One region of the Weizmannia sp. WK01 genome, then DNA from elsewhere that is predicted to be linked to it. Evidence: riboswitches for the same ligand, from Rfam matches in the RefSeq annotation. Region 1 holds a riboswitch; the other holds the start of a gene.
The links. A riboswitch is a leader RNA that binds a small molecule or an ion and turns the genes downstream of it on or off. The one in region 1 is predicted to bind S-adenosylmethionine.

Region 1 (4,097 bases):
TCCGTTTCATGATGAGCGGACAATCCAGTACAAGGATCTCGTTTATATGCTGCTGATGAATGACGGGGCAATCCTTTCCCAGGACAATCACGTCGATATATTTACAGACGGCAGGAAAAAATTCGAGGCTTTATTTGAAGACATCCGGAATGCAAAAGACAGTATTCATCTTGTATATTATATTTTCCGGAATGACCGCCTCGGCCATGAATTGATTGAACTGCTGTCGCAAAAAGCAAGAGAAGGCGTAAAGGTGCGGCTGCTTTATGATGATATGGGGTCGCGGATGCTGTTCCGCCGCAAATTTTTCCGGCCGCTTGTTGTTGCTGGTGGGGAAGTGGCGTCCTTTTTTCCTGCCCGGATCCCGCTCGTCAATTTGCGCGTCAATTTCAGGAATCACCGGAAATTGGCGATTATTGATGGGCAGATCGGATATATCGGCGGTTTTAATGTCGGGGATGAGTATCTTGGCCTGAATAAGAAATTCGGTTACTGGCGGGATACGCATCTACGGATTGTAGGGAGTGCTGTTTATGCCATGCAGACCCGCTTTATTTTGGACTGGAATCAGGCGTCACCGCATGATGTAAGAGATGAAGAACGTTATTTCCCGGTCATCCCATCGCAGGGTGAAACCGATATCCAAATCGTCTCAAGCGGCCCCGATTCTGAATGGGAGCAGATTAAAAACAGCTATATTAAAATGATCAATTCCGCCAAAAAATATATTTATTTGCAAACACCGTATTTTATTCCGGATGACAGCCTCCTGAATGCGCTGACGCTTGCCGCCTTATCCGGAGTGGATGTTCGGATTATGATTCCAAATAAACCGGATCATATGTTTGTCTATTGGGCGACGCTTTCCAACATCGGCCAGCTGTTAAAAACGGGCGTCAAAGTGTACATTTATCAAAAAGGGTTCATCCATGCGAAAATGATTGTCGTAGACGGGAAAATTGCTTCCGTTGGGACGGCCAATATCGATGTGCGCAGTTTCCGTCTCAATTTTGAAGTGAACGCCGTGCTGTACGACCGTGAGCTTTCCGGCACACTTGCCGGCGTTTTCCGGGACGATATGGCCGAATCAACCGAATTAACGCTCCATGATTACCAGAACCGGCCGCTTTATGTGCGGTTTAAAGAGTCCATTTCCCGGCTATTGTCGCCAATATTGTAGAAGAAAAAGAAAATTTTTTCAAAAAAAGGTTGACGGTTTGCCATTGTTCTTCTATAATCTTAAACAATAAGTCATTCAAAATTGAATTATGAAAAGAAACTCTTATCGAGAGCGGCGGAGGGACTAGGCCCTGCGAAGCCCGGCAACCTTCAGGCATTTGCCTGAAAAGGTGCTAATTCCTACAGACATGCGTCTGAAAGATAAGGGAGGAACTTACATACATTGTAACCCTCTTCCCTTACGAAGAGGGTTTTTTCATTTCCTCTTCCATCTTTCACGAAAAAATTTTAAAAAATCAGGAGGCTTTAAAATGACACAACCATCATTCCAACCGGAAACTTTATTGTTGCACGGCGGCCAGGAACCGGACCCGGCGACAGGATCGCGCGCCGTACCGGTATACCGGACGACTTCTTACGTTTTTCCGGATACAGAACATGCGGAGGGCGTCTTCAATTTATCAAAAGAAGGTTTCATTTATTCCCGTCTCGGCAATCCGACTGTGGATGTTTTTGAAAAACGTGTTGCTGCACTGGAAGGCGGAACAGCGGCTGTCGGTTTATCATCCGGCGCATCGGCCATTGCCTTTTCCATTTTGAACATCGTGCGTGCGGGTGATGACATCGTATCCGCCAGCAATCTTTACGGCGGCACCTATAATTTGTTTGCTGTGACATTGCCGAAATACGGCATTAACGTCAAGTTTGTGGACGGGTCCGACCCTGAAGCGTTCCGCCAGGCGATCACCCCGAAAACAAAAGCATTGTACGCGGAAATTATCGGCAACCCAAGCCTGCAGGTGCTCGACGTGGAAAAAGTGGCGGAAGTGGCCCATGAAAACGGTATTCCTTTGATTGTCGACAACACGTTTGCTTCTCCGTATGGCGCGAATCCGATCAAATGGGGCGCGGACGTGGTTGTCCATTCGGCGACAAAATGGATCGGCGGGCACGGAACGGCGATCGGCGGTGTTGCCGTTGACGGCGGGTGTTTTGACTGGAACACAGACAAATTCCCGGACTTTAGCGAACCGGATCCGAGCTATCACGGCTTGCGCTACGGCGTCGACACGGCACAGGCTGCGTTCGCCACAAAACTTCGCGTTCAGCTTTTGCGCGACTTCGGGCCTGCTTTAAGCCCGGACAACGCCTTTTTATTCCTGCAAGGGCTTGAAACGCTGCATCTGCGTGTGGAAAGGCATAACGAAAATGCATTGAAAGTCGCGGAATTTCTGAAAAACCATCCAGATGTTGCTTGGGTCAATTACCCGGGCCTTGAAGACCATCCGTCCCATGAGCTGGCGCAAAAATATTTGAACGGCGGTTACGGCTCCATTGTCAACTTTGGTGTGAAAGGCGGCCGGGAAACAGGAAGACGCGTGATCGACAATATTAAGCTGTGGTCGCATGTAGCGAATGTCGGCGACGCGAAATCGCTGATCATCCACCCGGCAACGACTACGCATTCGCAGCTGAGCGATGAAGAACTGGAAAAATCAGGGGTCACAGGCGATTTGATCCGCCTGTCCGTCGGGCTTGAAGCCGTCGAAGATTTGACAGCCGACCTCGATCAGGCCATTACAAAAGCAACAGCCGTTACAGCCCGGTAAAAGCGGGGAGCGGGTCCGGCAGATTCGTGCGAAGGCCGCCATGCGAATGCCAACAGGCGATCCGGAAAACTTATACGATGTTCTGGGCTGATCCCATTGAACAATGTTGCGGCCCGGACGGTCTGCATACCTGATCCAGATCGGGAGCTTCTGGATACCGGCTGCACCGAATACTGTCGGACCGCTTGACCGTTTTAAATGAACAAAACGCTTCAGAGGCGAAAGAGCGCTAGATGTAGGGAGGAGTTTGGATAATGAGAGTGATTAAAGCAGCGCTGCTCGGCTTTGGGACGGTCGGCCAGGGCGTGTACGAAGCGGTCCGGACCCACCGGGAGCAGCTGAAAGAAAAGCTGCATGCCGAGGTAGAGATTGCAGCGGTTCTGATCAAAAACCCCCGAAAAAAGCGGAACATTGACAGTTCTGTACTCGTTACGACGGACTTCCGGGAAGTTCTCGCCATTCCCGGCCTTGAAGTCGTGTTTGAAGCGATTATCGGGGAAGAACCAGGCTTTTCTTACTGTTTACAAGCGATTGAAAAAGGCTGCCACGTCATTACTGCCAATAAAGTCATGTTTGCACGATATGGGAATGTGTTGCTTGAAAAAGCGAAAGAAAAAGGCGTGTTTGTCGGTTACGAAGCGACAACTGCAGGCGGCATCCCTGTGATTCGGACGATTTCCCAGCAGCTTCAGGTTAATGATATCCAGCGTGTACAGGCGATTTTAAACGGCACATCCAATTTTGTTTTATCGGCCATGCGCGAAAAACATCTTCCGTTTGAAGAAGCGTTGGAAATTGCCAGGCAGCACGGCTATGCAGAAGCTGACCCGGGCAATGATGTAAAAGGGCAGGACGCCTTTTGCAAGCTGATGATCCTGAGTCGGCTCGTATTCGGAACCCAGCCGGACTGGGAGAAAGTAGAAGTTGAAGGCATAGGCGGCCTCTCGCTTGCGGATATTGAAAGAGCGGATCGGCAGGGACTCCGTTATAAGCATATTGCGGACATATACCGTGATGGCGGTACGCTGAAAGCATCCGTTAAGCCTGTCCTTGTCCCTCCCGAACACGCCCTTTATGCGGTGGAAGGCGTCAACAATGCCATCACGATTTACGGCAGCCTGATCGGAAAAATTACCCTTACAGGTCCGGGTGCCGGAAAATTTCCGACGGCAAGCGCCATGATTGAAGACTTTGCGGCGGGTTACCGGCCCGTTCCGCAATTGGATGCCGTTTCGTGAACCAAGGAAACGTATCCATATTTTTTGCGATGCTAAGATGTCATTTTAGCGCGGGGGGAGAACCCCTCAA
Region 2 (4,097 bases), 1.7 Mb from region 1:
TTAACATAGAGCGCGTCTACGTTAAGAAAGCGAGCGAAAATAGCTTTGTTTCTTAACATAGAGGTCGTCTACGTAAAGGAAGCGCGGTAAAAAGACGTTGTTTCTTAACATAGAGCGCCTCTACATTAAGGAAGCGAGCAAAAAAGGCACTGTTCCTTCAAATAGAAGCGTCTATGTTCATTCTTTGCCAAAATTTGTTTAGGTAAAAACAATCCGGGCAATGGATCCCTTGCCCGAAAACATTCCTTATTCTGTGACGCTTACGCTGGCGCTGGCAACTGCCCGTTTGTGTCTTCTGATTGTATAGAAAATGAGGATGGCCCATATTGCCGCAATGGCTGTATAGGTAACGCCGTACCAGCCGCTACCGGCGCCCGCCATTTTTAATAAAGTTTGCACGTTGCTGAACACAATCATGCCGCTGACTATGACAGCCAGCAAATGAGCCGGCAGGATTTTAACCAGATAGGCTGCAATCGGTGCGGCGATCAGGCCGCCAAGCATGAGGGCGATCGTCCAAATCCAGTTAATCTGCATAGCGCCGAGGGATAAAAGGAAACCGATGCTTGATGCTAGGGATACGGCAAATTCACTGGTATCCACCGAGCCGATCACTTTCCGCGGTTCGATGTCATTTCTGGAAAGCAAAGCCGGTGTGGCGATAGGACCCCAGCCGCCGCCCCCCGTTGCATCAAAAAATCCTGCGACAAAGCCGAGCGGGATAAAAAATACGTTTGAACCGGTCTTCTTTTTGACTTTCAACGCCCCGCGCGCATTGATCAGAAACCGGATAAGAATATAGAGGCCAAGGGCGATCAGAAAAATAGAAATGTACGGTTTTAATGTGCTCGCAGGAAGATGGCTAAGAACGGTTGCCCCGAGAAAGGCACCGACAGCTCCTGGTACAACCAGTTTCCAAATGATCCCTTTATCGACATTCCCAAATTTCATATGTGAAACCCCGGAAGCCGCCGTTGTAAAAACTTCCGCCAAATGCACAGAAGCGGATGCGACAGCCGGCGCAATCCCGAAAGCCAGCAAAAGTGAGGTTGAAGTCACCCCGTAACCCATTCCGAGAGATCCATCCACCAATTGTGCGGCAAGGCCGACAAGTGCTAAGACAATTAATTTTTGCATGTTCATGTTCCCCGCTTTCTTCATCCATAAATTTGATTCATCCTGATGTAGAGGAATTATACGCATCAGGGCCTATCCTGGTTCAAACGGCCGGCCTTGCAGAAATAAAAAATCTTTCCGCCATTTTTACGGAAAGACAGCGAGTAAAGGATAAGCGCTTATCTTTCAAAATGGTACCCATTTTGCTGGAATTGGCACCTTGCTGCTCGCTGCAGGTTGCCGGACTTCATAGGGCCAGATCCCTCCGTCGCTCTTGATAAGTAATTTGTTGTTGTTTAAAATTTTATCAGAAAATAAATGGAAGTCAATATAATTATTGCAAGTTTTTTTATCGGATTTATACGAATGAGGGGATAAAGAAAAAACTCCCCATCAGATCACGCTCTGTCGGGAGTTTTTTTCTTTACGCTGGATGGGTTTTAAAAAGCAGGTCATCAGGACCAGGCGGGGCATCATGGCCGCTTTCATTCGCTTCACAAAACGAAAAAGAGTCCAAACGGGTTAGCGTGCCGCCCATTCTGGCAGTTTGATACGCGCTGCACACCCGTGCCTGCCCCCCCTCCGAGTGAACCGGTTTTATCAACACCGCTCGTTGGTGCCCGCTTATCGCGCAGTTGGATTTCTGCCTTCTCCCCGCCCAAGTGAACCGGTTTTATCAACACAGCCTGCTGGAGCCTATTCCTTTCCTTTGATTCTCAGTGACAGGACGACCAGCACGATTAAAATAGCGAGGCAGACGCTTGTTCCAATCGGATTGCCGCCGCCCAGCAAAAAGGACAGGAAAATGCCCGAGAGTGCAAGCAGCGCAATCCAGACCATGAAAGGATACCCTTTTACACGGAAGGAAGGCAATTTTGCATACGACTTCCGGAGCCGCAGTTCGGCTGCACAGATGGCGATCCAGACAAGGACGACGGTAAATCCCGGGATGGTCATCAAATAGCTGATGACCTCATCCGGCGTAAGATAGGCCAGAATCACGCCGGCTAAAATAAACAGCGAGGTCAGCAAAATACTGGTGAGCGGGACGCCTTTCCGGGAAATTTTTAAAAAGGCGCGCGGCGCTTCTCCGGACTGCGCCATGTTAAACAGTGTGCGCGAAGTGGCATAAATACCGGAATTGGCGGCAGAAAGAACGGCCGTTAAGAGCACAAAATTCATCACATGGGCGGCAGCAGGGATCCCGGTGCGGCTGAATACCTGCACAAACGGGCTTTCCACGGAAGAAACCTGGTTCCATGGGATAATGCCGCAAATGATCAGGATTGGCAAAATATAAAAAAGCATGACACGGACAACGGTCTGTTTAATGACACGCGGCAGCACTTTTTCGCTGTCTTTCGTTTCCGAAACGGTAACGCCGATTAGTTCCGCGCCGCCGTATGAAAACATAACGATCAGAAAAGCGCTGAACGTACCGTGAAGCCCGTTCGGGAAAAAACCGCCGTGCGCGGTATAGTTAGACACCGTGGAAGATGTCCCGGGGAATAAACCGAATAAAATCAGAGCACCAAGCAGGATAAAAACGATCAACGTGATAATTTTAATGCCGGCAATCCAAAATTCAAATTCGCCGTAGTACTTCACTTCAATTAAATTGATGCCGACCACGAAAGCAGCACAGAGCAAACTGAGTAGCCACAATGGCGCTTGGGGAACCCAGAATTGCAGGAAGCTCCCGGCTGCAAGCAGTTCCACAACTGTAACAATGACCCAGTTGATCCAGTACAGCCAGCCAATAATGAAAGAAACCCGGCTGCCGAATGCTTTGTGGATCAGATTTTGGACGTTTAAGCCGGGGTGGACGAGCGCCATTTCCCCAAGTGCTGACATGACAATGAATAAAAGTGCGCCGCCGATCAGGTAAGAAACGGCAACACTCGGGCCGGCAAGGCTGACGGTATCGGAGCTGCCTTTAAAAATGCCGGTTCCGATCATCCCGGCCAATGCGATGAACTGGACATGCCTTGGTGATAAGCCTTTTTGCAAATGATGTTTGTTTTTCTCCATTTCTATCAATCTCACTTTTCTGTTTTAGATAAACGCTTTTCAGTGCTAAAGCATTTATTCTATTTTAGCAGAAAAAAAGGAATATTGATATACAAAAAAATGGAATCGCCGGATGACAGATCCACCCTCATTTCACACCAAAGCAAAATGCAAAAAACGGCGGGACACCACTCATCGTAGTATCTCGCCGTTCTGTTTAATATGTGTCCCGGGATGGTTGCCGAAGCGCTGAATATCCATATTTGAACATGTCGTTCTATTTAACTTGTGCTCCGCGATGGGCCGAAAGAAGAGGAAAATGCGCGGACGGATCCCCTATTCAGCTTACTTTTTATCAAACCCTTGTCGTTCTACAAATTCCTTCATAAAAACGCGCGACGGTTCTTTAAAAAATTGTGCCATTTGGCCTGTCCAGGTATCGTTCCTTTTTCCGTTTGTGCGTTTTGTATAATATTGCGAAACCGTTTCATTGTATTCCTTCAGATCGCGCAAAAGACGTTCATCAGCCGGGTATTCATCTTCGAAATAAACGTGCTCAGCCTCCATGCGTGGTTTTTTCGCAGACGGATCGGCCGGATAGCCAATTGTCATCGCAAATAGCGGAAGGACATATTGCGGAATTTTCAAAAGTTCGGCCACTTCCGGCAGCCGGTTGCGCAAGCCTCCGACATAACAAATGCCAAGCCCCATCGATTCCGCAGCGAGCGCGGCATTTTGCGCGGCCAGTGCCGTGTCGATAAGCGCGACCATAAATTTTTCCGTTGTCTCAAGTGTATCTTGCGCCTCTACGCCTTCCATTTGTGCCGCAAGTTCATGTTTATGGAGATCGGCACAGAAAATGAGCAGATGGCCGCATGTTCCGACATGTCGGTTCCCGGTCAGTTCTGCTAGCTTTTGCTTCCGCCCGGGATCCTGAATGCCGAGAATCGTATAGGCCTGGACAAAATGAG

Region 2: it holds a riboswitch for S-adenosylmethionine, as region 1 does, so the genes downstream of both, OF158_RS14480 (sulfite exporter TauE/SafE family protein) here and OF158_RS04535 (O-acetylhomoserine aminocarboxypropyltransferase/cysteine synthase family protein) in region 1, are expected to answer to the same signal.

The regions. Positions count from the first base shown of each region.
Region 1 covers NZ_CP109616.1:1,005,934-1,010,030, forward strand. Annotated here, with positions in the region: gene cls (cardiolipin synthase) at 1-1,180, shown strand, start outside; SAM riboswitch class I at 1,280-1,387, shown strand; gene OF158_RS04535 (O-acetylhomoserine aminocarboxypropyltransferase/cysteine synthase family protein) at 1,491-2,789, shown strand; gene OF158_RS04540 (homoserine dehydrogenase) at 3,044-4,027, shown strand.
Region 2 covers NZ_CP109616.1:3,023,092-3,027,188, reverse strand. Annotated here, with positions in the region: gene OF158_RS14480 (sulfite exporter TauE/SafE family protein) at 247-1,143, opposite strand; SAM riboswitch class I at 1,293-1,400, opposite strand; gene OF158_RS14475 (amino acid permease) at 1,813-3,147, opposite strand; gene nfsA (oxygen-insensitive NADPH nitroreductase) at 3,472-4,097, opposite strand, start outside.